Regions from separate parts of the Nocardioides zeicaulis genome, predicted to be linked through region 3. Evidence: predicted binding sites of a transcription regulator. Region 3 holds the regulator's gene; each other region holds the start of a gene.
What was found. The regulator LexA, encoded in region 3, represses DNA repair genes until DNA is damaged. The targets are predictions, from matches to a motif close to TCGAACANNTGTTCGA.

Region 1: the regulator LexA is predicted to act here: its motif matches at 7,272-7,287, upstream of ACFFJG_RS02260 (DUF6504 family protein).
Region 2: the regulator LexA is predicted to act here: its motif matches at 3,810-3,825, upstream of ACFFJG_RS03550 (HNH endonuclease signature motif containing protein).

Annotation. Positions count from the first base shown of each region.
Region 1 covers NZ_JBHLXH010000001.1:452,451-462,779, reverse strand. Annotated here, with positions in the region: gene ACFFJG_RS02315 (transglycosylase SLT domain-containing protein) at 1-118, opposite strand, end outside; gene ACFFJG_RS02310 (Rv2175c family DNA-binding protein) at 268-639, shown strand; gene ACFFJG_RS02305 (guanyl-specific ribonuclease) at 639-1,148, shown strand; gene ACFFJG_RS02300 (barstar family protein) at 1,145-1,579, shown strand; gene ACFFJG_RS02295 (polyprenyl synthetase family protein) at 1,595-2,659, opposite strand; gene metF (methylenetetrahydrofolate reductase [NAD(P)H]) at 2,723-3,613, shown strand; gene ACFFJG_RS02285 (SIMPL domain-containing protein) at 3,647-4,246, shown strand; gene ACFFJG_RS02280 (phytoene desaturase family protein) at 4,247-5,548, opposite strand; gene ACFFJG_RS02275 (DUF4126 domain-containing protein) at 5,579-6,169, opposite strand; gene ACFFJG_RS02270 (YbaK/EbsC family protein) at 6,173-6,676, opposite strand; gene ACFFJG_RS02265 (hypothetical protein) at 6,734-7,201, shown strand; gene ACFFJG_RS02260 (DUF6504 family protein) at 7,369-7,716, shown strand; gene ACFFJG_RS02255 (SAV_6107 family HEPN domain-containing protein) at 7,728-8,147, shown strand; gene ACFFJG_RS02250 (methyltransferase domain-containing protein) at 8,183-8,917, shown strand; gene dinB (DNA polymerase IV) at 8,951-10,171, shown strand; gene ACFFJG_RS02240 (SCO2097 family morphological protein) at 10,218-10,329, shown strand, end outside.
Region 2 covers NZ_JBHLXH010000001.1:703,816-714,144, forward strand. Annotated here, with positions in the region: partial or broken gene ACFFJG_RS03525 (serine/threonine protein kinase) at 1-983, opposite strand, end outside; gene ACFFJG_RS03530 (VOC family protein) at 1,057-1,446, opposite strand; gene ACFFJG_RS03535 (ArsR/SmtB family transcription factor) at 1,443-1,724, opposite strand; cobalamin riboswitch at 1,825-1,891, shown strand; gene ACFFJG_RS03540 ((2Fe-2S) ferredoxin domain-containing protein) at 1,997-2,395, shown strand; gene ACFFJG_RS03545 (hypothetical protein) at 2,519-3,709, shown strand; gene ACFFJG_RS03550 (HNH endonuclease signature motif containing protein) at 3,878-5,179, shown strand; gene ACFFJG_RS03555 (sensor histidine kinase) at 5,241-6,413, shown strand; gene ACFFJG_RS03560 (response regulator transcription factor) at 6,410-7,054, shown strand; gene ACFFJG_RS03565 (DUF2306 domain-containing protein) at 7,056-7,727, opposite strand; gene ACFFJG_RS03570 (hypothetical protein) at 7,826-10,329, opposite strand, start outside.
Region 3 covers NZ_JBHLXH010000001.1:1,306,956-1,317,284, reverse strand. Annotated here, with positions in the region: gene ACFFJG_RS06505 (ATP-dependent DNA helicase) at 1-585, shown strand, start outside; gene ACFFJG_RS06500 (DivIVA domain-containing protein) at 592-996, opposite strand; gene ACFFJG_RS06495 (sulfotransferase family protein) at 1,010-1,744, opposite strand; gene ACFFJG_RS06490 (NAD(P)/FAD-dependent oxidoreductase) at 1,808-3,025, opposite strand; gene lexA (transcriptional repressor LexA) at 3,138-3,860, opposite strand; gene ACFFJG_RS06480 (SDR family oxidoreductase) at 4,018-4,458, shown strand; gene ACFFJG_RS06475 (SDR family oxidoreductase) at 4,476-4,805, shown strand; gene ACFFJG_RS06470 (LysM peptidoglycan-binding domain-containing protein) at 4,984-5,334, shown strand; gene ACFFJG_RS06465 (hypothetical protein) at 5,649-6,167, shown strand; gene ACFFJG_RS06460 (hypothetical protein) at 6,341-6,931, shown strand; gene ACFFJG_RS06455 (hypothetical protein) at 7,089-7,424, opposite strand; gene nrdR (transcriptional regulator NrdR) at 7,802-8,287, shown strand; partial or broken gene ACFFJG_RS06445 (vitamin B12-dependent ribonucleotide reductase) at 8,389-10,329, shown strand, end outside.

The DNA of each region.
Region 1 (10,329 bases), 850 kb from region 3:
TGGCGGCGAGCGCCGCGGCGGCGACGAGCACCGCGGCGGGCCGGAGACGGACGGAGGTGAGGGCTGTGCTGGGGGCTGTGCTGATGGCGGGGGTGGGGGCGGGGGTGGCTCGGGGCACGGGGGCTGCTCCTCGTCTGGTCCGCTGCGCCCGCGGTCCGAGGCCGCGAGGGGGAAGCGCGCGAACGAGCACTCGACGTTACCGACGGGCCCGGTGAGGGCCGAACCGCCGGGTGGGTCGGGCGTGTCGGCCGTGACAGACTCAGCGCCATGAGTGACGCCCCCCTCGCCGATCGTGACCTCGCCGCCCTCGTCCCGGAGTGGCTCGACTGGGCACAGGTCGCCGGGCTCCTCGGCGTCACCCCGTCGAAGGTGCGCTCGATGGTGCGCGACCACGAGCTCGCGCAGGCGGTGCCGGTGCCCGGCGCCGGCCCGAAGATCCCGGCCGACTTCATCCAGGACGGCCTCGTGGTCAAGGGGCTGTCCGGCCTGCTGATGATGCTGCACGACCACCGCTTCGACGACCGCGAGTGCATCGCGTGGCTGTTCACCGACGACGACCTGCCGGGTCGCCCGATCGACGCGCTGCGGGAGAACCGCGGCAGCGAGGTGAAGCGCCGCGCGCAGGTGCTGGAGTACTGATGGCCGACGCTTCGGGCCGCCGGCGCTACCAGTGGCTGCTGCTGCTCGTCGCCGCCGTCCTGCTGCTCGGCTGGGCGGTCACGGGGGGACTGGGAGACAGCGACAGCGGCGGCGACCCGGACCGCAGCGTGGCCGTCGACCGCTCCTCCGCGAGCCCGACGGGCGGGTCCGGCGGGGCGGGCGGGGCGCCGACCGCCGGCTCGTCGACCGACCCCGCCAGCGGGCTCCCGCTCGTCGCGCTCGACGACCTGCCGCCCGAGGCGGCGGAGACCGTCGACCTCATCGAGCGCGGTGGACCGTTCCCCGAGCCCGACCACGACGGCGGGGTCTTCGGCAACCGTGAGGGGCTGCTGCCCGACGAGGACGACGGCTACTACCGCGAGTACACCGTCCCGACCCCCGGCTCGCCCGACCGGGGGGGGCGCCGGATCATCGCCGGGGACGGCGGCGAGCTCTACTGGACGGCCGACCACTACGCGTCGTTCGCACGGATCGTGGTCGGGTCGTGAGCGGTCTCGCCGCGGTGCTAGCCGGACGCCACGAGCCGGGCCTCCACCGCTGGCACGGCGCGGCCGACGTCGCCGACGTGCGTCATGCGGTGGAGCACGCGGGTTGGGGGTTCGGCCACGTCGACGGGTGGACCGTCGCCGACACCAAGGCCGGCTTCCTCGACGCCGTGGGTATCACGCTCGGCTTCCCCGAGTGGTACGGCCGCAACTTCGACGCCCTCGCCGACTGCCTCCACGACATCGGCGCCGGCACCGACGGGGTGGTGCTGCTGTGGGACGGCTGGGCGACCCTCGCCCGGGCCGACCATCGCGCCTTCAGCGTCGCCCTCAGCGTGCTGGGGTCGCGGGTCGCTGCGGACCGCGGCGTCCCGTTCACGGTGCTGCTGCGCGGCGAGGGACCCGTGGTCCCCGGGATCACCAGCCTCGACTGAGGTGCCGCGGGCGGCTCAGACGGTGCGCTGGGTGACGGCGGCCGCGAGGTCGGTCAGCACGGCGCGGGCGGTGTCGTCCACGTCGGCGGTGCCGAGCGCCTGCACGGCGCGCTCGGCCAGGTGCTCGATCACCTCCTCGACCTGGGCCCGGGCTCCGGAGGCGTCGATGACCAGGCGCAGCTCGTCGACCTCGGCGAGGGACAGCGGCGTGCCCAGCGCCGCCTCGAGGCGCGCGGCGGCCGCCGGGGGCGCGGCGTCGAGGGCCAGGGCCACCAGCACGGTGCGCTTGCCCTCGACCAGGTCGTCGCCGGCCGGCTTGCCGGTCTCGACCGGGTCGCCGAAGACGCCGAGCAGGTCGTCGCGCAGCTGGAACGCCTCGCCGAGCGGGAGGCCGAAGCGGCTGAGCTGGGCGAGCTGGCCGGCGCTCGCGCCGGCGAGGCCGGCGCCGATGTGGAGGGGACGCTCGATGGAGTACTTCGCCGACTTGTAGCGCAGCACGGTCATGGCGGTGTCGACGTCGGCGTGGCCGCGCGCCTGGACCGAGACGTCGAGGAACTGCCCCGCGATCACCTCGGTGCGGCACTGCTCGAAGAGCGTGAGCCCCGGCGCGACGTCCTCGTCGGGGAAGCCGCTGTGCCGCAGCAGGTCGCCGGCCCAGCCCAGCAGCAGGTCGCCCAGCAGGATCGCCGCGGCCGCACCGTACTGGGTGGGGTCGCCGCGCCAGCCGGCCGCGCGGTGCTCGGCCTCGAACGCTCGGTGCGTGGCCGGCCGGCCCCGGCGGGTGTCGGAGGCGTCCATGAGGTCGTCGTGCACCAGCGCGCTCGCGTGGAGGAGCTCGAGCGAGGCGCAGGCGCGGGCGAGCGCCGCCTCGTCGGCGACCTCCGGGCGGATCGCGCGGTGCCCCCAGTGGCAGAAGGAGGCGCGGAACCGCTTCCCGCCGCGCACGGACGTGCGGGCCTCGGCGACCAGGCGGTCGGCGTCGGGACCGAGCGGCGCCAGCTCGGCGGCGCGCTCGTCGAGGAACGCGTCGAGCACCCCCTGGACCTGGTCGCGGAGGTCGGCGGGGTCCCAGCTGGTCACGCGGGCGAGCCTAACCAGTGGACGAGGGCCCGGGCGCATCGCCGGTCTCCGTAGGCTGGTGCCATGACGACCGGACGGGGCCTGAGCATGCGCGAGCTGCTCGCACGCGGTGAGCGCTCCTTCTCCTTCGAGTTCTTCCCGCCCAAGGACGAGGCCGGCGAGGAGCAGCTGTGGCAGGCGATCACCGAGCTCGAGCCCTATGGCCCGACGTTCGTCTCGGTCACCTACGGCGCCGGCGGGTCCACCCGTGACCGCACCGTCGCGATCACCGAGAGGATCGCGCGCGAGACCGGCATGCTGCCCGTCGCACACCTCACCTGCGTCGGCCACACCGTCGAGGAGCTCCACGCCATCCTCGACGACCTGTACGCGGCCGGCGTCCACCACGTCATGGCCCTGCGCGGCGACCCGCCGGGCGGCCCGGGCTCGGCCTGGACGCCCACCGACGGCGGCCTCACCCACGCCGACGAGCTCGTCGCCCTGATCCGCGGTCGCGCCGACATGCGCATCGGGGTGGCGGCGTTCCCGGAGGGCCACGTCGACGCCGTCGACCTCGAGCAGGACGCCCGCGTCCTGCGCGCCAAGCACGACGCCGGCGCGGAGTTCGCGGTCACCGACATGGTGCTGCGGGCCTCCGACTACGTCGGCCTCGTCGAGCGGGCCGCCGCGGCGGGCGCCGACCTCCCGATCATCCCGGGCATCATGCCGATCCTCAACCTCCGCTCGATGGAGCGGATGGTCGAGTTCTCCCGTCGCCAGCTGCCGCGCGAGGTCGTCGACCGGCTGGCCCCGCTGGCCGACGACCCGACCGCGCTCCGCGCCGAGGGCATCGCCATCGCCACCGAGCTCTGCGAGGCGCTGCTCGACGCCGGCGCGCCCGGTCTGCACTTCTACACGCTCAACCGGTCCAAGGCGACGCGCGAGATCTTCGCGAACCTGCGCATCACCGTCTGACGGCGGCTCCCGGCGCCGCACTAGGTTGACCGCATGCGCACCGTCACCGTCACCGGGACCGGCACGAGCCACGTCGTGCCCGACACCGCGGTCGTCCGCGTCGCGGCCGTGTGCCGTGGTGCCGGGGTCTCCGAGGCGTACGACGCGATGGTGGCCGCCGCGACCACCCTCGTCGAGGTGGCCGGCCGGCACGCCGACGGGCGCCGCGTCGCCTCGACCGGCATCACCGTGTGGCCCTTCCACGACCACGAGGGCCGGCGCGAGGGCTACGAGGCGCGCCACGGCTACGCGATCGCCTGCCCCGACCTCGCCTCGGCCGGCGCAATGCTGGCCGCGCTCGCCCGCGAGGTCGGCGATGCGCTCGCGGTCGACGGCCTCGGGCTCGAGGCGACCGACGGCGCGGTGGCGGGCGGCCGGGCGCGCGAGGCGGCCTTCCACGACGCCCGTGAGCGCGCCGCGGCGCTCGCCCGCATGTCGGGCGCGGGCCTGGGCGCCGTACAGTCGGTCGTCGAGGGCGACGGCGACGGCCGACCGGTGCCGCTCGCCAAGGTCGCGCTCGCCTCGACGGGCGGGATCGAGGCGGGGGAGTCGACGGTGACCTCGGTGGTCACGGTCGTCTGGGAGCTGCTGTGATCAGGCGCGGCCGACGAGCTCGGCCACCAGCGCGGCGCTGAGGCCGGCGAACGGCAGGCCGGGCCCGGTGGTGGCGTGCGCCCCGGCCGCGAGCACCCCGTCGACGGGTGTGCGGGGCCCGAGCCGCCTGCGTGCCGACCGGGGGCCCGCCCACGCGACGCCGTGCGGTGAGCCGCCCCAGAGCGCGACCAGGTCGCGCGGGGTGCGGTCCACGCGTGCCACGACCTGGCGGCGTACGTCGATGCCGTGGCGGGCCAGCGCGGTCAGCGGGTCTTCCCACATCCGCCCTCGGGCGAGCAGCGTCCAGGCGGCCCCGCCGTCGGGGGCGCGGCCGCCGGTGCGCAGCACCAGCAGCGGGTCGCCGTGCAGGACCACCTCGTGCGCGAGGTCGGGGACCGCGCCGGAGAGGCCGAGGTGGTGCACCAGCGGCGGGAACGCCGGCGTCGTGCGCCGCACGTGCGGGGCCAGCACCGGCAGGCGGCGCGGGTCGACAGCGACCACCACGACGTCGGCGTCGAGGTCTCCGCCGTCGGTGGTGACGGCCGCGACCCGACCGCCCCGGACGACGAGGTCGCGCGCCTCCGTGCCGGTGCGCACGTCCACCCCCCGCAGGGCCAGGCGGCCGGCCATCGCGGTGCCCAGCGCGGCCAGGCCGCCGGGCACGGTCCACGCCCCGAAGCGCTGCTCGAGGTAGGAGTCGAACCCCGCCCAGGCCGGGACGTCGCGCAGCTCGTGGCCGTCCATGACGAGCCGGTGGCCGGCCACGAGCCGAAGCCGCTCGTCGCCGAACGTGCGCCGCAGACGGGTGCGCAGCGACTCGCGCCGGTCGAGCAGGGCGGTGAGCTCGCGTGGTGCGACGTCGGCGTCGTGGGGTCGCTCGAACCACTCCCGGCGCAGCACCTCCCACACCTCGCCGTAGCTCGCGGCGTGGTCGACCCACTGCCGGCCCAGCCCGGGACCGAGGGCGTCGACCGCCTCGAGCTGGGCGGCGCGCGACCCACCGGGGAGCCGCAGGACGGAGCCGTCGGCGAAGCGGTGCTCGCGCACGAGCGGCAGCGGCTGCAGGTCGACCTCGCGCTCGAGGGGGCGGCCGGACTTGCGGAACAGGTCGCGCACGACGGCCGGGAGCAGCGTGCTGGTCGGCCCGGCGTCCCACCCGAAGCCGTCGCGCTCCACCGTGGTGAGCGCTCCGCCGAGCTGGTCGCCGCGCTCGAGCAGGGACACGGTGTGGCCGAGCTTGGCCAGCCGCGCTGCGGCGGCCATGCCGCCGAAGCCCCCACCCACCACCACGACGCGCGCCACGGGGGAACCCTAGGTCCTCGGCGGGGCCGCTCAGGCGACCGGCCGGGCGGGGTCCCGCCGCTTCCACCGGCGCCAGCCGCGCCGGACCACCCGACCGAGCACGACGAGGAGGACCAGCCCGAGGACGAGCAGCACGCCGGCCACGCCGGCGGCGGTGCGCGGGTGCTCGAGGGAGAACCAGACGACGGCGAGGACGGCGGCGTCCTCGGTGATGCTCGCCACGACGTTGGTCACCGGTTCGGGCGAGGAGTTGAGCGCGAGCCGTCCACCGGCCTTCGCGAGGTGGCTCAGCAGGGCGGTGCCGCCGCCGACGACGCCGCCCACGGCCTGGTCGAGCGAGGTGGCGTCACCGGCCAGCAGCACACCGATGACCGCGCCCGCGGTCGGGCGGATCGCGGTCGAGACGGCGTCCCAGGTGGAGTCGACGTAGGGGATCTTGTCGGCGACGAACTCCATCGCGTAGAGCAGGGCCGCCACCGCCAGCACGTCCCAGCGACCGAGCACGTCGGGGACGTCGGCCAGGTCGCCGAAGCGGTCCGCCAGCCCGAGCACGAGCACGACCAGGTAGGCGTTGATCCCACTCGCCCACCCGCTCGAGAAGGTGAGCGCCAGCGCGTCCACGGCTCAGGCCTGCTGTCCCGTGGAGCTGGCGGGCGGCTCGACGTCGACCTCGGTCGCCCCGGTCAGCGCCACCAGCTCGTCGTAGGTCGTGGAGAACACCGCGGCCGGGTGGCCGGCGGCGGCCCACACCACGGGGTGCCGGCGCAGCCAGGGGTCGATCCAGGTGCGGACGGGGGCAGGGTGGTCGATCGGCGAGACCCCGCCGATGACCTGCCCGGTGTGCTCGCGGACGAACTCCGGGGAGGCGCGCCGGAGCCGCTCCACGCCGATCCGCTCGGCGACCGCCGCCGTGTCGACCCGGTGCGCCCCGGAGGTGAGGATGAGGACCGGCTCGCCGCCTGCGTCGAAGAGGAGGCTGTTGGCGATGGCACCGACCTCGCAGCCCAGCGCCGCCGCGGCGAGTGCCGCGGTGTGGGCGCTGTCGGGCAGGATGACCACCTCACCCGTGCCGCCGCGCCGGGTGTGCTCGCCTCGAAATGAGGTGATGGATGCGTGCTCGCTCGACATGATGCGAGCCTAGCGACGAGCGACGACGAGCAGACGACGAGCAACAGGGGAGTGTGGATGGCGCGCGAGGTGCCGGGTCCGGTGGTCAACAGCGTGCGGGTGCTTCGCCTGATCGTGGCCACGGCCGGGGTGATCACGCTGCTCACCTGGCTGATGCGCGACGACGTGATCCTCGGCTGGGCGGAGGGCAACCCGTCGGCGCAGGAGATCCTCGCCCAGGGCGGCATCGACCAGCTCCGCGACAGCCCCATCGTGCCCGGCTTCGTGGCGCTGTCGGTCGTCGCGTTCTGCGCCTTCGCCGCGCTCGCGGTGGTGCTCGGCTCGTTCTTCCGCGGTGGCCACGGCTGGGCGCGGCTGGTGCTGACGGCGACCGCCGGGATCGGCGTCCTCGTCGGTGCGGTGGCCCTCGACTCCCACCTGCCCGCCATCTTCGTCGTCCTGGCCGCCCTGGTCATCGTCGAGGGCCTGGTGCTCGCCGTCCTGCTCTGGCACCGCGACACCACCGCCTGGCTCCGCAGCTCCTGACGCGCCCGGTCCACACCGGAGCGGCGCCCCTTGACGCGTTGTCGGTGGAGGGGAGTAGCGTTCGGGTTGTTCGAACAGTTGTTCGATGCGGCCCGGGTGGCGGTGACCTCGACCCCCATCTCCGCCCGGGTCGCCCCCGGGGTCGACGGATGTGTCGAGGAGGCGCGATGAAGGAGTACGACGACCCCGTCGAGGTACGACGGGGTGAGGCGGAGGACCCGGAGCAGTTCCTGTGGCGGGGGCGGTTGTGGAAGGTGCGTGCGGTGCTGGCCCACGGGGTGGGCACGGGCCCGCGGTGGCAGGCAGCGGTGCCGGGCCACGACGCGGCGCCGGCGCAGCCCGGACCCTCGCCCGAGACCTCGGCTGCGCGCGAGCTCTGGCGCGTCGAGGCGGGTCGCGGGATGGCCGGCTCGGTGCGGCTGGTCGACGGTGCGGAGCCCGAGGGGCTCGGGGTCTTCGACCTGTCCTTCGACCGGACCGACGGGCGCTGGCAGCTCGTCGGCTGCCAGGACTGAGGGGGACGACGATGGGCTACACCTCCGCTCCCTCCGGTGCGCTGGTCCCGGCCAGCGCCCACCACTACCTCGGTCGGTCGGCCACCTCGCTGAGCGAGGCGATCACCGCCCGTGACGTGCCGACGCGCTACGCCTGCGCCCACGTCGCCGCCCTGTGCGCCGCGGCGGCGCTCCTCGCCGCCCGTGCCCGGCCGGCGCCGCGGGGGCGCCGCCAGAAGAACGCCTGGGTGCTGCTGGCCGAGGTCGCCCCCGAGCTGTCCGAGTGGGCGAGCTTCTTCGCGGCCGGGGCGGCCAAGCGCGCGGCCGCGGAGGCGGGGTCGACGCGCGCCGTCACCGAGCGAGAGGCCGACGACCTGGTGCGTGACGCCGACCGCTTCCTCGCGGTCGTCGAGCAGGCCCTGGGCCTGGTGCCCCACGCCAGCGTGGCCTGAGGTCCGGCCGTGCGCCACGCACTAGGGTTGCCGGCATGCAGCAGTCCTCCGCCAGCGACCGTCGCCAGTCCGTCCGTTCCGGGGTGGTCTGGGACGGCGTGCGCGGGGTGCTCGGCGGTGAGGCGTTCCGCGACCAGCAGGCGCTCATCGTCGACGTCGGCGGCGGCACCGGAGGCTTCGCGGTCCCGCTGGCCGAGCTCGGCCACACCGTCCAGGTCATCGACCCCAGCCCCGACGCGCTCGCCTCGCTCGACCGGCGCGCTCGCGAGCGGGGGGTCGCCGACCGGGTCAGCGGTCGGCAGGGCGACCTGTCCGACCTGTCCACCCTGGTCGCCGAGGCAGACCTGGTCCTGTGCCACGGGGTCCTGGAGATGGTGGACGACCCCTCCGCCTCGCTCGCCGCGATCGCCGGCGTGCTGCGTCCCGGCGGTCACCTCAGCCTCCTCGTCGCCCAGCGGCACGCCGCGGTCGTCGCGCGAGCGATGGCCGGACACTTCGCGGCCGCGCGCGAGCTCCTCGACGGCGACGCCCCCGCGGGCCGCGGCGGTCGGCGCTTCACCCACGACGAGCTGGTCGCGTTGCTCGGGACGGCCGGGCTGCGCCCCGAGGCGGTCCACGCCGTGCGGGTCTTCGCCGACCTCGTGCCCGGGAGCCTGCTCGACCTCGAGGCCGGTGCCACCGCCGCCCTGGTCGAGCTCGAGCGAGCCGTGGCGACGCGGCCCGAGTACCTCCCCCTCGCCACCCAGCTCCACGTGCTCGCCGCGCGCTGACGCGGGCCGGGCCTCCCCGTGCAGGGGACGACGGTGACCGACACGCCGCTCCTGCACGTCGACATGGACGCCTTCTACGCCTCCGTCGCCCTGCGCGAGCGACCCGACTTGGTCGACGAGCCGGTCGTCGTCGGCGGCAGCGGGCGCGGGGTCGTGCTGGCGGCCAACTACGTCGCGCGGCGCTACGGCATCCGCTCGGCGCTGCCCATGGCCCGGGTGCGTCGGCTGTGCCCCCACGTGGTGGTCCTGCCCCCCGACTACGACACCTTCACGACCGTCTCGGCGTCGGTGATGGAGACCTTCCGGGAGGTCACCCCGCTGGTGGAGGCGATGTCGCTCGACGAGGCGTTCCTCGACGTGCGTGGCTCGGTGCGCCGGCTGGGGCCGCCGGAGCAGATCGCCGAGCAGCTCCGCTCGCGCATCCACGACGAGCAGGGCATCACCTGCTCGGTCGGGGTCGCCTGGTCGGTGTCGGTCGCCAAGGTCGCCAGCCGGCGGGCCAAGCCCGACGGCGTCGTGGTGGTGCGGCCCGCGGAGGTCACGACGTTCCTGCACCCGCTCGACGTCGGCGAGCTCTACGGCGTGGGGGAGAAGACCCGCACCCTCCTCCACCGTGCCTCCTACGTCACGGTGGGCGACCTCGCCCACACCCCGGTGCCGACGCTGCAGCGCGCGTTCGGCCGGCACCTCGGCGCCCACCTCCACCAGCTGGCGTGGGGCACCGACCGCACCGAGCTGGTGCCCCAGGCGGGGCCCCACGAGCCCGAGCGCTCGATGGGGGCCGACGAGACGTTCGCGCGCGACACCGCCGACCGCGAGGCGATCGTGCGCGAGCTGCTCCGGCTCTCGGCGCGGGTGGGCGGGCGGATGCGTGCGGCCGGGGTGGTCGGGCGCACGGTCACCCTCAAGGTGCGCTTCTCCGACTTCACGACCATCACCCGCTCGCACACGCTGCCCGAGGCGACCGACGTCACGGTCGAGGTGCACCGCGCCGTCACCCGGCTCTACGACGCCCTCGGTCTGCGCCGCGAGCGGCTGCGGCTGGTGGGCGTGCGGGTCGAGGGACTGGTGCCCCGCACGGCCGTCCAGCGCCAGCTGGTCCTCGGCGAGCCCGAGCACGGGTGGGAGGAGGCCGACCGGGCGGTCGACCGCGCCACCCGCCGCTTCGGCTCGGCGGCCGTGCGCCCCGCGAGCCTCGTCCGAGGCCGCGGACGGACGAACGAGTCGGAGATTTTTCCGGGACGCCTACCGTAGGGCCAAGGGCGTGCCTAGACTTGCTGGCAGAAGGTGAGGAGGAACCGTGGAGCTCTCCGAGGAAGAACTGCGACTGCTCGAGCAGATGGAGCGCGCCCTCGTCGAGGAGGACCCGAAGTTCGCCTCCACCCTGCGCGGCACCTCGTTCCAGCGCACGG
Region 2 (10,329 bases), 600 kb from region 3:
GGGGGCCACTGCGAGGACCAGTGCACCGGCTCGTCGACCGGCTCGTCGACCGGCGCACCGGTGCCGACGCGGGTGGGGGCGTCGGCGGCGGCGTGGGCGGCCGCGGCGTAGGGCAGCGTGACCGGGTGGGCCGCCGTGCGCGGCGCGCGCTCCGGGGGGCGCGGGGTGTCGCCGTGGCGCAGGTCCTCGATCCAGTCGCGCACCTCGTCGAGCGAGGGGCGGTCGGCGGCGTCGGGCGCGAGCGCCTCCTCGACGAGGTCGAGCACGAGCGGGTCGAGGCCCGTGAGGTCGTGCTCGCCGCGACGGACGCGGTCCATGATGGCCACCGACGGCCCGCGGCCGAACGGGGCGCGGCCGGTGCCGGCGTAGGCCACGGTGGCCGCCCACGCGTGCACGTCGGAGGCGGCGGTGGCGTCGTCGCCGTAGAGGATCTCCGGCGCGAGGTACCCGGGGGTGCCGAGCAGCCAGCCGTTCATCGTGATCCGCGAGTCCTCCGCGACCCGGGCCAGGCCGAAGTCGATGAGGATCGGGGTGCGGCCCTCCATGATCACGTTGGACGGCTTCACGTCGCGGTGCAGGACGCCGACGGAGTGCACGGCGTCGAGCGCCTCGGCCAGGCAGTCGGCGAACCACAGCAGGTCCTCGCCGTCGAGCGGCCCCTCCTCCTGGACGTGGTCGTGCAGCGACAGGCCGGGGACGTAGCGCGTGGCGACGAAGGGGATCTCGCCCCACGGGTCGGCGTCGACGATCTCCGCGACGCGACGGCTGCGGATGCGGCTCAGTGAGCTGACCTCGCGCGCCAGGCGGCGTCGCGCCTCGTCGTCGCCGACGACGTGCGGGCGCAGCACCTTGATCGCGACCGGCCGCTCCCCCGGCTTCTGGCCGAGGTGGACCACGCCCATGCCGCCCTCGCCGAGGCGGGCGCGGAGGGTGTAGCCACCCACCGCGAGCCCGGGAGGCGGCGCCTTCGGGGACGTCGTCACGGACCGATCGTACGGGCGCGACCCCCTCGTACGCCGGATCGGCGCGTGGGGGCGACCCGGGACCGATCCGGGGTCAGCCGGCGACCTGGGCGAGCTGGAGCAGGTTGCCGCACGTGTCGTCGAGGACGGCGACGACGACGGGGCCGACGTCGGTCGGGGGCTGAGTGAAGGTCACGCCGAGGCCGGTGAGGCGCTCGTGCTCGGCCTCGATGTCGTCGACGCCCAGCACGCACCACGGGATGCCGTCCGCGGCGAGCGCGTCGGTGAAAGGCGTCACGGCGGGGTGGCCCTTCGGCTCGAGGGACACCTCGGTGGCGGCGTCGCTGGCGCCCAGCCGCACCGTGAGCCAGCGGTGCTCGCCCAGCGGGACGTCGGCGGTGACCTCGAAGCCGAGCGTGCCGGTGTAGAAGTCGAGCGCCCGCTGCTGGTCGTCGACGAAGATGCTGATGGTCTGGAGCCTCACGTGTCTGCCTTCCGGTCGGGCCACCGCTGCGCGATCTGCGCGAGCGGCTCGGTGTCGATGGTGTGGAGCTTGTAGCGGCCCCGGCGCTCGGTCCTGACCAGGCCGGCCGCCTCGAGGACGTCGAGGTGCTGGGAGACCGCCTGGCGGGTCGGGGTGAGCCCGTGCTTCACGGCGAGCCGCGAGCAGAGCTCGAAGAGCGTCTGCTCGTCACGCTCCACCAGCTCGTCGAGCAGCGCCCGGCGCGTCCCGTCGGCCAGCGCCTTGTAGATGTCGGGCACGCCGTGACATTAGGCAAGCGCTCACTTGCCTGTCAAGGTCCGCGAGGCCGGGCCGGGGCGGCGGCGTACTAGCATCGCGACGAATCGTCAGCCCGACGAGGGGAAGCCGGTGGGACTCCGGCGCTGTCGCGCAACCGTGAGCCGATCCGTCGGCGAGTCGGGATACCGCGTCGGGCGTGGACGTCCATGCCGCTGTCGCGATCGCGGGGCGTGGGCCACGACCGCCGTCGTCGCCTGCTCCCGGCCCGGGACACCCCGATCGAAGGCCACCGATGACGACGACGCAGGGCCCGCCCTCCGCCTCCCCCTCCGCCTGCCCCACTGGCTCCTCCCACGGCGTCCCGACCGTGACCGTGTGCCGCGGCTGCTGCTGCGGCACGACGAAGAAGCGTCCGGGCGTGGACCACCCGGCCCGGCTAGAGCGGCTGCGGGCCCTGGTCGGCGAGGGGGCCACGGTGCGGGTCACCGACTGCCTCGGGCCGTGCGAGCGCTCCGACGTCGTGGTGGTGAGTCCGTCGCCCGGCGCACGTCGCGCGGGCGCCAGGCCCGTGTGGCTCGGGCTGCTCAACGGTCGGCACGAGGCCGGCGCGATCGCAGACTGGGTGCACGCCGGCGGACCCGGGGTCGCCCCGCTCCCGGAGAGCCTTCGCCGCTCCCCCTTCGCGCCGTAGCCGCCTGCCGGACGTCGGCTGGCCGGGGGTCCTAGTACCTACGGACATCTGGCGACCTGCACCTCGTCGCGCCTGTACTGGTCGAGCACCGCACCCGGTGCCCGACTCGAGGAGTACCCCACGATGCAGCTCCGTCACAGCGCGATCGCGCTGGCGACCCTCGCCCTGCTCGTCCCCGCCCAGGCCGCCCACGCACGGGGCGGCGACGACGGAGGCAGCGACGACAACGGCGGCGGCGCCGGCACGACGACCTCCGCCGGCCACTACGCCGTCACCATCGGCACCCGCACCTACGAGGTCGCCGCCGGCCGCGACCTGAAGCTCAAGGACCTCGCGGTCACCGGCCCGATCCGGGTGAGCGGCGTCCACACGTCGTTCGTCATCGACCCCGCGACCCTGGGCGTCGTCGACTACACCCTTACCGGGGCACCGTCGCCCGAGCGGATGGTGACCTCGCCGACCGTGGTCTTCGCCTCCAAGACCCCCGTCCTCACCCCCGCCCAGCTCCGCAGCCCGGTGCTGCGCCAGCTGGAGGTAAAGGACGCCTCGCTCACCGCGATCCTCGGTACCGCCGCCGGCAAGCTCAAGATCCAGGCGAAGGACGCCCCGCAGGGCGGCATCTTCCAGATGGAGCCGGAGTTCGGCACCAACGTCGAGCTCGTGCACACCCTCGGCCCGGGCCTGTTCTACTTCGTCAACGCCTTCACGGGGAAGATCAACTTCGGCAACGGCACCGACGCCGTCACCTCCGGCCCCGACGCCCACCAGATGCTGTTGGGCAAGGACAGCCCGCAGGTCGCCACGAAGCTGTTCCAGGACGGGCGGACCACCCGCTGGTCGGTCACCTCGGGCGGACGCCTCGGCGGCGTCCTGGGCGAGGACGCCATCGAGCTCTCCCAGGGCGCCACGAGCTGCACGAGCCAGTGCCAGGCACAGAACCAGGTCCGTGGGTCGCTGCCCGTCCCGCCCGACCCCACCAACCCCACCCCCCTGCCCGTACGGTCCGCCCGCGGCGACGCGGACCGGGTCGAGCGCACCGGGTCCTGCGCCGGCGGCGCCCGCTGGTCGATCAAGGCCAAGGAGGACGACGGCCGCATCGAGGTCGAGGCGGAGGTCGACAGCCGCGCCGGTCAGCAGTGGTCGTGGCAGCTGCAGCACGACGGGTCGCGCGTCGCGAGCGGCACGGCCCGCACCGCCGGTCGCAGCGGTTCGTTCTCCGTCGAGCGCAAGGTCGCGGACGGAGCGGGCACCGACGCGTTCGTCTTCCGGGCCACCCGCCCGGGCCAGCGGTGCGTCGCGCGCCTCGTGCGCTGACCGCGTCGGTCCACCACCCCTGAACGCCTCGCACGCGCCCGGCGGCCACCTCGGTGGCTGCCGGGCGCGTCTGCGTTTGTGCGACGTTCTCCACAAGCGTTCGAACACACTGGCGATTATGGTGCCGCGGGAGGAGAATGGAGGTCACGACCACGCGAGGAGCTCAGGATGACCCACCCGATCCTCGCCAGCGCGTGCCTCGTCGACCAGGCGCTCAAGGCCGTCGCCGACACCAGCCCCACCTTCATGTCTGCCACCGACAAGGCCGAGGCGCTGCGCGAGCTGGTGCGGCTCGAGTCGCGCCTGACCGAGCTGCGGCTGCGGATCATGGCCGACGCCGACGACGTCGCCGCCGGCACCGGCGCGCGTGACGTCGCCGACTGGCTCGCCCGCGAGGCGCGGCTGCGCCCTGAGGACGCTCGCGCCGACCTCCGGCTCGCCCTCGCCCTCGACCGGGCCCGCCCGGAGGTCGGCGCAGCGCTGTGGGCCGGCGAGATGACGCCACCGCAGGCCCACGTGGTCGTGCGAGCGCTCGACGACCTCCCCGCGAGCGTGCCCGCCGAGGTCGTCGGCGTCGCCGAGCGCGCACTGGTCGACCACGCGGCGCGCTTCGCCCCGAAGCAGCTGGCCCGCATCGGTCGCCACGTACTGACCGTCGTTGCACCGCAGATCGCCGACGAGGCCGAGGCGAGGCGCCTGCAGGCCGAGGAGTCGGAGGCACGCCGGCGGACGCGGGTCTCCCTGCGGCGCCTGGGCGACGGCACCACACGCCTGTCAGGAATCCTCCCCGACGCCGTCGCGACGCGCCTGGCCCACTGCCTCGAGGCCTTCGCCAACCCGCGACGCGAGGACTCGCCCGCCGACAGCGACGAGGGCCGCAGCACGGATCCGAGCATGCACGACCCGGTCGCCCGGCTCCCCTACCCGCGGCGCCTCGGCGAGGCGTTCGGCCAGCTCGTCGAGGCGCTCGACCCGCGCCGGCTGCCGCTGCACGGGGGCGACGCCACGACCGTCGTCGTGACGATCCCGCTCGCCTCGCTGCAGTCCGGGCTCGGCGCGGGCGACCTGCTCGGCGCCGGCACCGTGCCCAGCGACGCGCACCACGACCCGTGCGCCGGCGCACACCTGAGCGCGGGCGAGGTCCGGCGGCTGGCGTGCAACGCCGGGATCGTCCCGGCCGTGCTCGGCGGTGCTTCCGAGGTGCTCGACCTGGGTCGTGCCCGCCGGCTCTTCAGCGCCGCACAGCGTCGTGCGCTGCTGCTGCGCGACCGCACCTGCCGCGCCGAGGGCTGCGACGTCCCTGGCACCTGGGCCGAGGCCCACCACTGGCTGCCGTGGTCGTCCGACGGCCCCACCGACCTCGCCAACGGCGTGCTCCTCTGCTCCCACCACCACCACCGCGCCCACGACCCCGGATACGCCTGCGACCGGATGCCCGACGGCGACGTGCGCTTCGCGCGGCGGACGTGAGGCTGACCCCTCGGTCATCCGGCCGATCCGTCTCGGACCCCGACGGCACTACGGTTCAGGCGTGCTCACCGTCCTGCGCCAGCTGTGGCGCCTGCCCGCGCCTCCGGACGGGGCGGTCACGGTGCGGCCGGCGCGGGTCGACCTCGGTCTGGTCGTCGTGTTCGGGGTCTGCGGCGTGCTCGAGGCGGCGTTGACCCAGCCCGCCCCGGCGTGGCGCTGGCTGTCGCTGGCCGCGCTGCTGACCTGGCTGCCGACCCTGCCCCTGCGTCGGTCGCGGCCGCTGGTGCCGGTGGTGGTGTTCACCGCGACGGCGGTCGCGCTCGCCGTCGTCGGCCAGGTGTCCGGCACGGTTGCGAGTGACCTCAGCGCGGCGGCGGTGGCGCTGGTGATCCCGTACTCGCTCGCCCGGTGGGCTCCCGGTCGCGAGGCCGCGGTCGGGCTGGCGCTGTTCGGTCTCGTGGCCGCCACGTCCCTGGCGGTGCAGGACCTCGCCGCGGGCGACCGCGTCGGCGGCTCGGCCGTGGTGGTCGCCGCCGTCGCGCTCGGGGTGGCGCTGAGGTCGCGCGCGATGCTGCGGGTGCGCGAGCTCGACGACGTACGTCGCGGGGAGCGCGAGCGACTGGCACGCGACCTGCACGACACGGTGGCCCACCACCTGACCGCGATCGCGATCAGCGCCCAGGCCGGTCTCGCGGTGGCCGACGTCGACCCCGCGGCGGCCCGGGACGCCCTGCGGCGCATCGACGAGGAGGCCACCCGGACCCTCGCCGAGACCCGCACGGTGGTGCGGGCGCTGCGCGACGACGGGGCCGCGCCCGACCGGCCGCTCGACGACCTCGCCGGGCTCGCCGCGCCGGCGACCGCAGGGGGCCCGACGGTCCGGGTGCACCTCGACGACGTGGCGGACCTGTCCCCCACCGTCGCCGCCGCGCTGCACCGGATCGCACAGGAGGCGGTGGCCAACGCCCGCCGCCATGCGCGCCACGCGACGAGGGTCGACGTGAGGGTCACCCGGCGCGACGACGAGGTCGAGCTGGTGGTGACCGACGACGGGGCCGCCCACCCGCCGGGTGCCGAGGGGTTCGGCCTGGTCGGGATGACCGAGCGCGCCACCCTGCTGGGCGGCACGCTGAGCGCCGGGCCGGACCCGCGCGGCGGCTGGTGCGTGCACGCCGTCCTGCCCGACGGGGACGACCGGTCCGCTCGCGGCGGTCGGACGGGAGCGGTGCGGTGACGGTGCGGGTGCTGGTGGCCGACGACCAGGAGATCGTGCGCACCGGGCTCGCGACGATCCTCGGCGCCCAGGACGGGATCGAGGTCGTCGCCGAGGCGGTCGACGGCCGCGACGCCGTCGAGCAGGCCCGTCGGCTGCGTCCCGACGTGTGCCTGCTCGACGTCCGGATGCCGCGGATGGACGGCATCGAGGCCACCCGGCTGCTGGCGGGTCCCGGGGTCGCGGACCCGATGGCGGTCGTCGTGGTGACGACGTTCGACCTCGACGAGTACGTCTACGGTGCGCTGCAGGCGGGCGCCCGCGGCTTCCTGCTCAAGGACTGCGGACCGCAGGTCCTCGCGCACGCCGTGCGGGCCGCGGCCGACGGCGGGTCGCTGGTCGCGCCGGCCGTGACCACCCGGCTGCTGCGGGCGTACGCCGCGCGCGACGCCCCCGCCCCGCCCTCCACCCCGCTGACCGACCGCGAGGAGGACGTGCTGCTCGCGGTCGCCCGCGGGCTGACCAACCACGAGGTGGCGGCCGAGCTGCACGTCTCGCTGAGCACGGTGAAGACGCACCTCGGCTCGCTGATGCTCAAGCTCGCCGTGCGCAACCGGGTGGAGCTCGCGCTCTGGGCCTACCAGACCCGGCGCCTGGACTGACTCACCGCGACGGCTGCCCGGACCGCCGCTCGGAGCGCCTGACCAGCCACTCGGCGACCGCCAGGTTGACCACCCACGCCGCCCCCATCACGACGGCCTTGAACGTGCCGGCCGGCTGGCCGGCGACGAGCACGTAGGGACCGAGGAACAGCGCCTGGGTGCCGGCACCCTGCGCGACCGCGTAGGAGCGCGCCATCCAGCGCTGGTGGGTGCGCACGTCGCGTCGGCGGATCGCCCGCAGGCCGAGCACGAGGCCGCCGACCATCACGGTGCCGAACAGCAGCCGCAGCCACATCAGCGTCGTGTCGTCGTGGGCCGGGAGGTCGGAGAACACCGCCATCCACATGCCGGCCAGGCCGCCGGCGATGCCCGCCGGCACGAGGACCCGGCCGCTCCGCCGGTGCCACGTGGGCCGCCGGCGTCGGAACGACGGCCACAGCTGGAGCGCTCCGAGGAGGAGGAAGGTCGTCGCGCCGAAGATGTGCACGAGGATCGGCACCGGCAGGTCGAAGAAGCGGGCGTTCTCCGTTGTGCGCCCACCGGACAGGTCGACGAGGCGGGCCGCACCCGACGCCGACGGCACGAAGGCGAGCGCCAGCAGGCTGGCGGGGATCCAGCCGTCGCGGCGGGGTCGGACGGGGGCGCCGGTGCGCGGCGGGGCAGTCGTCGTCATGACGACGAGCCTCGCGCCGGGGCGGGGCCGGGCGCCTCGGCCCGCGGGCCGGTCCTCCTCGTCCGATCGGCCGAGGAGGACCGGCTGCCGCGGCCGGGTCAGGCCCGCCTGCGCGCCGCGGTCACCAGTCCGGCACCCGTGAGCACCAGCAGTGCGGCCAGCGCGCCGAGCCACCAGGCGGGGCCGCCGGTGTCGGGCAGTCCGGCGGTCGGGCCGCCCGCGTCCTCGCCCTTCACGTCGTCGCCGTTCCCGCCACCGCCGGCGTTCCCACCGGCGTCCTGGCCGTCGTCGTCGCCGACGGCCTGCTCGTCGAGGACCTCGACGACCGCCTGGTCGCTGACGTCGGCGCTGCCGTCCGGGCCGTCGAGCACCGCGGTGTTGACGACCTGCTGTCCGGGCCGGGCCGACTCGCGCACCTGGGTGGTCACCACGAAGGCAGCCGTGTCGCCGACCGCGATCGGGGCGGCGTGGGTGCAGGTGGCGACGTCGCGCTGCGTGGTGCACTCCCAGCCGGTCCCGCTGGCCTCGACCAGCTCGAGCTGGGCGGGCAGGTCGTCGACCACCCGGACCGGGTCGGTGCTGGGGCTGGGCCCGTCGTTGGTGACCTCGATGTCGTAAACCACGCGGCCGGACGCGGACTGCGACCGGACCTCCTTGTCCAGCGACAGCGCGGACACCGGGACGACCGGGGCGACGTCGTCGTCCTGGTTGTTCGTCAGGTCCGTCTCCTCGGCCGGGGAGTCCACCGACGCCACGTTGCGCACCGACGGGTACGCGTCCGGGCCGACCGCGGCCTCGACGACCAGGTCGACCGACGCACCGGCGGCCAGGGCGCCCTCGCGGGTGCAGACGACGGCGGCACCGCCGACGCACGTCCAGCCCTCGCCCGAGCCCGACACGAACGACAGCCCGGTCGGCAGCACGTCCGTCACGGTGAGCGGGCCGGGGTCGGCCGTCGGTCCGGCGTTGGTCACCCGGAGGGAGTAGCGGACGGTCTGGCCGACCACCACGTCACCCTGGTGGGACTTGTCGAGCGTGAGGTCCGACAGCGCCGGGACCTCCACCCCGTCGCGGCCGGTGTTGTCCTGCGGCGCCGTCTCGGTGCCGTCGGACGACACCGTGGCGACGTTGGTGACCATGGGGTACGCAGCGGGGCGGACGGTGGCCCGCACGGTCAGCGGGGCCGCGGCGCCGCCGGGCGCGAGCGGGGCGTCGAGCGTGCACGTCACCGCTGCCGCCGCGCAGGTCCAGCCGCGACCGGCGGCCGACACCGGCACCAGGCCCTCGGGCAGCAGGTCACGGACGGCGACGCCGGTCGCCGTGGACGGTCCGGCGTTGCGCACCGTGAGCGTGAACGCGAGCTCCTCGCCCACGCGCACCGGTCCGGTGTGGGTCTTGACCAGCGACAGGTCCACCTCGGGCTCGAGGGTGACCGTGTCGGTCGTGGTGTCGTCGGCGGCGTCGGTGTCGTCCGCCCGCGGCTCCACGGCCGCCCGGTTGACGAGGTCGCCCGTGGCGTCGGGGGCCAGCTGCACGGTGAGCTCGACCGGGGGCAGCTGCTCCCCCGCGGCCAGCGGCCCGTCGTGCAGGCAGGTCACCCGGTCACCCACGGCGTCGCACGACCAGCCGACGCCGCTCGCGGAGACGTACGTCATGCCGTCCGGCAGGGTGTCGACCAGCGACACCTGCCCGGCGACGTCGGAGGGTCCGCCGTTGCCGACGACGAGCGTGAAGCGCATCGACGTGCCGGGCACGGCGCGGCCGGTGTGCGTCTTGGTCACCGAGAGGTCGGTGGCGGTCCGCAGCGAGAGCGCGGCGTCGTCGGTGTCGTCACCCGGCAGGTCGCCGTCGGTCGAGGTGCTCACCCGGGCCTCGTTGACGATGTCCGTCCCGGCGGGCAGGGCCGAGCCGATCGCCGCCCGGACCGTGATGACCGGTGCGCTGGCGCCGGCGGCGAGCGTCGGGCGCTCGCAGGTGAGCGACCCGTCGGTGACGGTGCAGGCCCAGCCGTCCCCCGACGCGGCCACGGCCGTCAGGCCGGCGGGCATGTCGTCGACCACGCGCACGTCGTCGGCGTCGCTGGGGCCGGCGTTGGACACGACGAGCTCGAAGGCCGTCGTGGTGCCGGCGACCGGGGTCGGGTCGGTCGCGGTCTTGGTGATCGCGACGTCGGCCTCGTCCTCGACCACGGTCGGGTCGGAGGCGGTGTCATTCAGGACGTTCGGGTCGGCGGGACCGTCGACGGTGGCGCGGTTGACCAGGGTGGCAGGACCGGCGTCGGCCGCGACGTCGGCGACGACCGTGATGACCGGGGCCGCGGCGCCGTCTGCCAGGGGGCCGGGGCGGCTGCACGAGACCGACACACCGGCCGCGGGTCCACAGGTCCACCCGGCGCCCGTCGCCGAGACCAGCGTCATGCCGTCCGGGAGGACGTCGGTCGCCACGATCGGACCCGCGCTGTCGGAGGGTCCCTCGTTGGTGACGCGCAGCGCGTAGGTGACCCGACCGCCGGCCAGGACGCGGCCGGCGTGGTCCTTGGCGATCGCCAGGTCGGCCCGGACGTCCGTCGAGGAGTCGTCGTCGTCCGTGTCGTTGGCCGGGT
Region 3 (10,329 bases):
GGCCGCGACGGGCTCGGGCCGGCCCAGCTCGACGAGATCTGCGACCTCGTCGACGCGCTCGACGGCCGCACCCTCGGCCTGTTCTCCTCGCGTCGCGCGGCGGAGGCGGCGGCGGAGGCCGTACGCCAGCGGCTGCCGCACCTCACCACCCTCGCGCAGGGCGACGCCCAGCTGCCCGAGCTCGCCAAGCAGTTCGTCGAGGACCCCCACACCTGCCTGTTCGGCACGCTGTCGCTGTGGCAGGGCCTCGACGTGCCCGGCGACACCTGCCAGCTGGTCATCATCGACCGTATCCCGTTCCCGCGGCCCGACGACCCGCTCATGTCGGCGCGCGCGAAGGCCGCCGACGACCGTGGCGGCAACGGTTTCATGGAGGTCTCCGCGACCCACGCCGGGCTGCTGATGGCGCAGGGCGCCGGCCGGCTGATCCGCACCACCACCGACCGCGGCGTCGTCGCCGTCCTCGACCCGCGCCTCGAGACCGCCCGCTACGGCCGGTTCCTCAAGGCGTCGCTGCCGCCGATGTGGTCGACCACCGACCCGGCGCTGGTGCGCCAGGCGCTGAAGCGGCTCGGCGCCGGCTGAGCCGGGTCAGAGCACGGCGACCAGGAGCAGCACCACGGCCACCACGGCCAGACCCCACGCCATCGCCACCCGCGTGGAGCGGTCGTCGGCGCGCGCGATGGCGTCGGGGCGGGGTGCGGCGGGGACGTACGCCGCGCCGGTGTCGGGCGCGGCGACCTCGGGCGGTACGCCGCTCGCCTGCGCGCGCAGCGCGACGACCGCCTGGTCGAGCCAGTCGTCGACGTCGCCCATCGCGTAGCCCTCGCGCAGCCGCACCGGCGTGAACCGGACGTCGCGCACCTGCTCGGCCGTCATGGCCGGGCCTTCCTGGGCGAGCGCGGCGAGGACCCGGTCGACGAGGTCGTCCACCTCGCCGACGTCGTAGCCCTCGGTGAGCTTGGTGGTGGCGAAGCGGGGCTGGGCGAGCGTCATGGCGGGCTCCGGTCTACGGGCGGTCGGGGTCGTAGCCGAAGAGCTGGTAGTCACGGCGGTACATCGTGGTCACCAGCGCGCGGAGCTCGTCGGAGACCCGGCGGTCCTGCCCGCCGGGCGCGGTCTGGTTCCGCGGGGCGGTCGGCACGGTCGGCGCGCCGATGCGCTCGCACACCTCGGCGAAGTCGCGGTCGAAGGTCTCCAGGCGCCCGACGAAGTCGACCCGGTTGAGATCGATCATCCGGCTCTGCAGGGTGAGGTGCTGGTCGGTGCCGGGAACCGCCGACAGGTCCTGCGCGGCGGTCCAGCGGGCGAACTCCTCGACCGTCTGCATCCGGGCGTGCGTCGCGTCGTCGAAGGAGTAGTAGTTGGCTCCGACGACCTTGTCGCGCCACGCCGAGACGAACCGGTCGAGCGGGTCGCGCACGAAGGCGAAGGTGAAGTAGTCGGTGAAGCTGGCCAGGGGGTACCTGACCCGCATCGCGTGGTCCACGTCCAGGCTCACGCCATGGCTCTCGCAGTGGTGGCGGATGGTCCGGGTCGCCACCTTCGCCACGCGGTACCAGACGAACCGGTGGCTGTGGCTCACCGTGAGGTTGTACGCCAGCGGGCTGAGCCACGCCGACGCCTCCCCGGCGAGCCCCAGCCGGTCGAGCTCGGCCTCGCCCGGCGGAGTGAGCCGGCGCCGGTTGCCCGGACGGGTGCGGAACACCTCGGGGGACGGGGTCGCGCCGGCGTGCTCGAACATCGCCGCGAGGCTACACCGGGCGCCGGGGTGCGAGGAGCTCCGGCGACGAGCCTCGAGACCCCGTCAGCCGAACGGGATCCGGCCGCGCAGCACCTCGGGGTCGTCGAGCGGCGCGTCACGCGTCTCCCTGATGACCTCGCGAGCCTGGTCGGTGCTGTCCCAGACGTTCCACAGCAGCACACCGCGCACGGAGCCCTGCTTCAGGTAGTAGACGACGCCGGTGCCGAGCTGGCCGTCCTTCCAGTCCTCCACCATGTCGAGGTCGGACTTCGTCTCGCCGACCGCCTCGTAGCCGGCGTCGAAGATGTCGGACCAGAAGATCGGGGTGTACTCGTAGGCCTCGCCGGCGCCGGCCATCACCTTGCCGGCGTGCTCGCCGGACTTCTCGGCCTGGTCGACGTGCTCGACGCGGCGTCGGCCGAGGAGGGCGTCGGGGTACGACGCCACGTCGCCCGCGGCGTACACGTCCTCCGCGCTGGTGCGCAGGTGCTCGTCGACGACGACGCCGTTGTCGACCTCGAGCCCGGCAGCCTCGGCGAGCCCGGTGCGCGGCTGCACGCCGACGCCGACCACGGCTGCGTCGCCGACCACCTCGGTGCCGTCGTCGAGCCGGATCCGCACGCCGTCGCCGGTGTCCTCGCCGGCGCTCACCGAGCCGTGCACCACCGTCACGCCGCGGTCGGTGAACGCCTTGGTGAGGCTGGCCGCGAGCGCACGGGGGAACATCTGCTCCTGCACGTCCTCGAGGTCGAGCACGAGGGTGACGGAGACGTCGTTCTGCACGAGGGCCGAGGCGATCTCCGAACCGATGTAGCCGCCGCCGACCACGACGACGTGGCTGTCGGGGCCGGCGAGGGTGCGCAGCCGCTGGTAGTCGGCGGCGGTGCGGTAGTAGAGGACGCGCGGGCCGGGCTGGAGGTCGAGCGTGCGCGGCTCGGCACCGGTGGCCAGCAGCAGCTTGCCGTAGGTGACGGTCGTGCCGTCGGCGAGGCGTACGGCGTGGGCACCGGGGTCGATCGCGCTGACCGTCGTGTCGGTGAGGAGGTCGACCGCGTCGTCGTCCTCGAGGTCGCCGGAGAGCCACGAGTCGTCGAGGCTCTTCTCGGCGTCGAGCCAGAGGGCCTTCGACAGGTCGGGTCGGTAGACCGGCCTGTCGGGCTCGGAGCCGAGGACCGCGACCGTGCCGGAGGGGTCCTGGCTGCGGATCCCCTTCACGGCGCTCGTGGCGGCGACGCCGGCGCCGACGACGACGTAGTCGTAGGACTCCTGGACCTGGCTCATGCGGGCTCCTCGCGATGGGTGGTCCCGCCATCGTGTCCGCTCGGTGCACCACAATCAACGGCCCTCCGCCCCGCAGGGTGGAGGGCCGTCGGAAGGCCGGGCGAGGAGTGCCTCAGAGGCTGCGCAGGACCGCCGTGACGACACCAAGAATGGTCGCGTTGTCGCCGGGGATCGGGTCGTACGCGCTGTTGTGCGGGAGCAGCCAGACGTGGCCGTCCTTGCGCTGGAACGTCTTCACGGTCGCCTCGCCCTCGATCATCGCCGCAACGATCTGTCCGTTGGTGGCCGTCTGCTCCTGCCGGATCACGACGTAGTCGCCGTTGCAGATCGCGGCGTCGATCATCGAGTCGCCGGACACCTCCAGGAGGAAGAGCGTGCCGTCACCGACGAGCTGCTTGGGCAGCGGGAAGACGTCGGAGACCTGCTCCTCGGCGAGGATCGGGCCACCGGCGGCGATGCGGCCCACGAGTGGGATGTTGACCGCGGTGGGGGAGACGTCGCCGATCCCGGTCTCGTCGACGCTCGACTCGTCGGCGCTCGAGATCGAGCGGCGCGCCGCCATCACCTCGGGCAGGAACACCTCGAGCGCGCGGGGCCGGTTGGGGTCGCGCTTGAGGAAGCCCTTGCCCTCGAGCACGCGCAGCTGGTGGGCCACGCTGGAGGACGACGTGAGCCCGACCGCCTGGCCGATCTCGCGCATCGAGGGCGGGTAGCCCTTCGTCTCGATCGAGTCCTTGATCGTGGCCAGCACGCGCTGCTGGCGCGGGGTCAGGCCGGTGGCGTCCGGCGGGCCGTCGGGCATCTCGATGACGTTCTTGTCGTCCTGCTTGGCCATCTGGCTCAGTCCTCCCGGCACGGTGTCCTGCTGACGTGCTGCTGGTGTGCTGCTGGTGTCGTGCTCCGTCCACCCGGAGCAGTGGGGCCACCGTAGCGCCGCGGACGCCCGCGGATCAAACACCTGTTCGAACCCGCGTGTCGCTACGGTCGGCCGCATGGCGAGCGTGGGCACGACGAGCTGTGTGGTAACGGGTGGGGCGCGTGGGATCGGGCGGGCGATCGCCGAGCGGATGGTCGCCCGCGGTCACCGGGTCGTGGTCACCGACGTCTCCGAGGCGGTCACCGCGACCGCAGAAGAGATCGGAGCGGCCGGGCTGGTCCACGACGTGCGAGACCCCGACGCGCACCGGGCGGTGGCCGCCGAGGCTGCGCGCCACGCCCCGCTGGCGGCCTGGTTCAACAACGCCGGGGTCGGCGACGACGGGACGCTCGTCGCGCTGACCGACGAGCAGGTGCGCCGCCTGGTCGAGGTCAACCTCCTCGGCACCATGTGGGGCACCCGCGCGGCGCTCGACGCGTTCGGGCCCGCCGGAGGTGACGTCGTCAACGTCGCCTCGCTCGCCGGCCTCACCCCGGCCCCCGGCTACAGCGTGTAGCAGCGACGAAGGCGGGCGTGGTGTCGCTGAGCTCCTCGGTCAACGCCGAGGCGCCCCGCGGGGTCCGGGTGCACGCGCTGTGCCCTGACGGCGCCGACACCGCGATGCTCGCCGCGCAGGACCCCGACGGGATGGGAGCCCAGCTGGTGCACTCGGGCGGCCCGATCCTCACCGTCGACCAGGTCGCGACGGCCGCGGTCGCCCTCCTCGGTTCGCGGCGGGTGGTGCGGACCGTGCCGGGCTGGCGCGGGGGAGTGGCGCGGGCTGCCGCGCTCACACCCGGCGCGGCGCCGCACGTCGTGGGGCTGTTCGCGGCCCAGGGGCGGCGGTCGATGCGTCGGCGCTGAGCCGCCTTCGGGGCCGTCGAACATTTGTTCGCCCAGGTCCTTGATCTGTTCGAACACCTGCTCTATCGTCGTACACACGTTCGATCGAACGTCTGAGCGAGACCGACCCACTGTCGGTGGTCATCACTAGACATTCCTTCGACCGAGACACCCGGCTGATCTTCCCCAGGAGGCCACGATGAGCACCCTCAGCCTTTCCCCCGCTTTCACCGCCACGTCCGCCCGTCGCTCGGCGGTGCGGCTCACCCGGCGCGGCCGGCTCGTGGTCTTCCTGACCTCGCTGTTCCTGGTCCTCGGGGTGGCGGTCATGCTCGCCGGCGGCGCCGTCGGCACCGACTCGGCGGGCCAGCAGGTCCCGACCGAGGTCGTCACCGTCGCCCCGGGCGACACCCTCTGGGACATCGCCAGCGACATCTCCACCGACGGCGACGTCCGCTCCGCGATGGATCAGATCGAGCGGCTCAACGCCCTCGAGTCCGCCAGCCTCTCGGCTGGCCAGAAGCTCCGCGTCCCGGTCGTCACCGACTGACGCGCGAGGCCTCCATCAGCCGCTTCGACCCCGGCTGGTGGAACCAAGGGGAAGACCGAGGGGCGGGCCACCAGGCCCGCCCCTCGGCGCATGTCGGGAGCAGGTTGAGCGAGTCGATCTCCGATGTGTCGGCTACGCAGCTTGCCGGGCTGCCGTGGTGAGGGTGGCGGCATACGACACGGGCCGGCCTCCTCCGGGTGTCGTCTGCCGCCACCCTGGTCGCGGTTGTCCACAGATCGGCTCCTGGGACTGTTTCTCGGCAGCTCCGGATGGGTAGTTTCACCGGTGCTGACGTTGTCTCGGGAAGGCCCTTCATGCACGTACGCCGCGCGCTCGCGCTCTCCGTCCTCGCCCCGCTCCTGCTGGCCGGGTGCTCCGACGGCGACCCCGAGCCCAGCCCCACGCCGAAGATGCCCGACCCGACCAGCGCCTCGCCCTCGCCGACGGAGTCCGAGACGGCGGAGGCCGAGAGCGCGGAGGACTTTGTACGCCGGTGGGTCCAGGTGAGCAACGAAATGCAGCAGACCGGTGAAGTCGCCGAGTTCCGGAAGCTTTCGCGTCAGTGCCAGTCCTGTGGTCAGGCCGCCGATCAGGTCCAGTCGATCTACGAAGCGGGCGGGTCTATCGAGTTTGGCGGCGCGACCATCAGCCTGTTGAAGTCAGTTGCGGATGATCCGCCAACATTCAACTTGGATCTAGATACCCCTGAAACGGTGGTGCGGCTGAAGAACGGACAAGTCGATCAGCGACTGCCGAGCGGTGTTGGCCAGTATCAGCTGACGCTCAATGGCGAGCCAGGCGCATGGTTCGTAGCCGCGTACGCGAGACGATGATCCGTCTATTGCTTGCCCTCCTCCTGGCCTCCGGAGGGCTCATGGCTCTGAGCGAAACCGCGACCGCCGATGGGTGCTCGAGCCAGGTCGGCATTCTTGGAGTCAACGCTGAATGCCAGTGGACCTATGCGGAATTCCAGAGCTCATCTAGCTCTGATGTAACACACACCTGGGTGGTCACGATCCAGTGCGGCAACGGCGGCATCTGTGCGGACCACGTCGAATGCGTGGAGAACGGTGCGAGCGGCTTTGTCCACGACGTGTTCATGGACGGTGTCGACGTCGGCGACGTCTGCGTCCCTGAAGCCGACGTCGATGAGGTCAACGTCCTCGCGTTGATCATCAGGCAGTTCAAGCGGATCGAGTGGCCAGCCTCCGAGCTGGTCGTTCAGCCACCGGGCGGCAAGACCTTGGTCAACTTCGAGACGAACTTCTACACCGACGACGACCAGCCGATCACACAGACGGTCCGCATTGCAGGCCGTCAGGTCGAGATCCGGGCCGTCCAGGTTACGTACCGGTTCCACTTCGGTGATGGCACAGGCGTCGACAGTGCCAGCCCGGGGCGTCCGAACCCGTACCTCGACGTCACCCACGTCTACACGCAGGCGGACCCGGTAACGGTCAGTCTCGACACGACGTACTCGGGCGAGTACCGCATCGGCGGTGGAGCATGGACGCCGATCAACGAGACGGTCACCGTGCAAGGCGCGGCTCAGGACCTCGACGTGGTCGAGGCGCTCCCGCAGCTCGTTCTCCGCTAGGTCCGATCGACGACGCGGAAGATCCGAGCCATCCGGTGGCTCGGATCTTCCGCTCTGCGCAGCTGCCCCGCCTGCATCCGAGCGACACCGGCCGTGAGTGCGGTTCCTGTGACGTACCTGGTACGTCACCGATACCGCACAAGGCGGAAGGCGGCGCTCAGCGTGCCGCGCGCTTGCCGCCGATAGGCCGTGGGGCCTCGCCGGGGGCGGGGGGCTCGCGGGTGATCCCGAGGGTCCGGGAGAGCCGGGCGACGAGGAGCAGGCCGACGAAGAGGCACGCGATCGCGCCGAGGCAGGCGAGCGCCATGAACATCCAGGCGGACGAGCCGGAGCCCCCGCGGGCCGCCGTACCGAAGTCGATGGCGGCGTAGACGAGGTAGCCCCAGGCCACCACGCACAGCGTGATCCCGACGCAGATCGCCAGCGCGAGGGGAGAGGTCCGGGCGGACGACGCGGGGGCTGCTCGCCGCGATCCCGCCCGCTTCCCCGTCACGCGGGACATTGTGCCCGCTCGATCCATCCAGAGGGGCCGAATAGCCCGTTCGGACTACGCCAGGACCACCCGCCGGAGCACACCGGAAGCGCGACACGCCGGGCCGGAAATAGACGAACGATCACTGACCTGCGGTTTTGCCGACGACACGCCCGAAGCCCGATCTGACCCGTCCGGCTCACTTGCCAAGCGTTGTGACGGCGACGTACGGTAACCACTACATCTAGTACTTACACCGCTGTAGTTATCCACATCTGGTGCACATGCCATGGGTCTCTACGCACAGGCCAAGCCTAGATGTCCACAGGAAGATCCACAGGCGCGGACCCGTTGTACGGGTGTGCGAAGCGCGCCCTGACGACGGGAGGAGGGCTGCCATGCACTGTCCGTACTGCAAGAACGAGGACACCAAGGTCCTCGACTCCCGCGTCGCCGACGACGGCGGCTCGATCCGCCGTCGCCGCAGCTGCTCGGCGTGCGACCGCCGGTTCAGCACGGTGGAGAAGATGCAGCTCACGGTGCTCAAGCGCTCAGGCGCCACCGAGCCGTTCAACCGTGACAAGGCCATCGCCGGCGTCCGCAAGGCCTGCAAGGGCCGCCCGGTCACCGATGCCCAGCTCGCCTGCCTGGGCCAGGACGTCGAGGACGCCCTGCGCCTGAGCGGCCAGGCCGAGTTCGACGCCAACGAGGTCGGCCTCGCGATCCTCGCCCCGCTGCGGGCGCTCGACGAGGTCGCCTACCTCCGTTTCGCCTCCGTCTACCGCGCCTTCGACTCCGTCGAGGCCTTCGAGGACGAGATCGCCATGCTGCGGCTCGAGCGCGCCACCGACGGTCCGAGCGAGACCTCAGCCCAGTCGGGCTGACCACGAACGGCCCGGCAGGTGGTGGGGAAGCTGCCTGCCGGGCTCACCAACATCCCGCGAGACGACTCGCGAACCGAGAAACCACCACCACAGGAGATGGCATGACCGAGACGGTTTCCACCGGCGCCAAGGGCGCGGCGAGGGGCAAGGGCCTGAAGATGGAGCGCGTCTTCAGCACCAAGGGCACCCACCCCTACGACGCCATCACCTGGGAGCGTCGCGACGTCGTCCAGACCAACTGGAAGACCGGCGAGACCGTCTTCGAGCAGCGTGGCGTCGAGTACCCCGACTTCTGGTCGGTCAACGCCTCCACCATCGTCACCACCAAGTACTTCCGCGGCGCGGTCGGCACGGACGCCCGTGAGTGGAGCCTCAAGCAGCTCATCGACCGGATCGTGAAGACGTACACGAAGGCCGGCCTCGACCACGGCTACTTCGCGACCGACGCCGACGCCGAGGTCTTCGAGCACGAGCTGACCTGGCTGCTGGTCAACCAGTACTTCTCCTTCAACTCGCCCGTGTGGTTCAACGTCGGCACCGCGTCGCCGCAGCAGGTCTCGGCCTGCTTCATCCTGAGCGTGGACGACTCGATGGACTCGATCCTCAACTGGTACAAGGAGGAGGGCTTCATCTTCAAGGGCGGCTCCGGCGCCGGCCTCAACCTCTCGCGCATCCGCTCCTCCAAGGAGCTCCTCTCCTCCGGTGGTACGGCCTCGGGCCCCGTCTCCTTCATGCGCGGCGCCGACGCGTCCGCCGGCACCATCAAGTCGGGCGGCGCCACGCGCCGTGCGGCCAAGATGGTCGTCCTTGACGTCGACCACCCCGACATCGAGGAGTTCGTGATGACGAAGGCGAAGGAGGAGGACAAGATCCGCGCCCTCCGCGACGCCGGGTTCGACATGGACCTCGGCGGCGCCGACATCACCTCCGTGCAGTACCAGAACGCCAACAACTCGGTCCGCGTCAACGACGAGTTCATGCGCGCCGTCGAGGACGGCACCGAGTTCGGCCTGCGCTCGCGCAGCACCGGCGAGGTCATCGAGACCGTCGACGCCCGCAGCCTGTTCCGCAAGATCAGCGAGGCCGCCTGGGCCTGCGCCGACCCGGGCCTGCAGTACGACGACACGATCAACGACTGGCACACCAACCCCGAGACCGGCCGCATCACCGCGTCCAACCCGTGCTCGGAGTACATGTCGCTCGACAACTCCTCGTGCAACCTGGCCTCGCTCAACCTGCTGAAGTTCCTCAAGGACGACGACACCTTCGACGCCGCCCTGTTCGCCAAGGCCGTCGAGTTCATCATCACCGCGATGGACATCTCGATCTGCTTCGCCGACTTCCCGACCGAGCCGATCGGCCAGACCACCCGCGACTACCGCCAGCTCGGCATCGGCTACGCCAACCTCGGCGCGCTGCTGATGGCGATGGGCCTGGGCTACGACTCCGACGGCGGCCGCTCGATGGCCGCCGCGATCACCTCGCTGATGACCGGTACGTCCTACAAGCGCTCGGCTGAGCTCGCCGGCATCGTCGGCCCGTACGCCGGCTACGCCCGCAACGCCGACGCCCACAAGCGCGTCATGCGCAAGCACCAGGCGGCCAACGACGTCGTCCGCGTGCTGCACACCGAGGACGGCCGCGTGCACAAGCTGGCCACCAAGGCGTGGGCCGACGTGATCAAGCTCGGCGAGAAGAACGGCTTCCGCAACGCGCAGGCCTCGGTGCTCGCGCCCACCGGCACCATCGGCTTCATGATGGACTGCGACACCACCGGCATCGAGCCCGACTTCTCCCTGGTGAAGTTCAAGAAGCTCGTTGGCGGCGGCTCCATGCAGATCGTCAACCAGACCATCCCGCGGGCGCTGAAGAAGCTCGGCTACCAGCCCGAGCAGGTCGAGGCGATCGTCGCCTACATCGGCGAGCACGGCCACGTCATCGACGCCCCCGGCCTGAAGACCGAGCACTACGAGATCTTCGACACCGCCATGGGCGCCCGCGCGCTCAAGCCGATGGGCCACGTCCGGATGATGGCCGCGGCG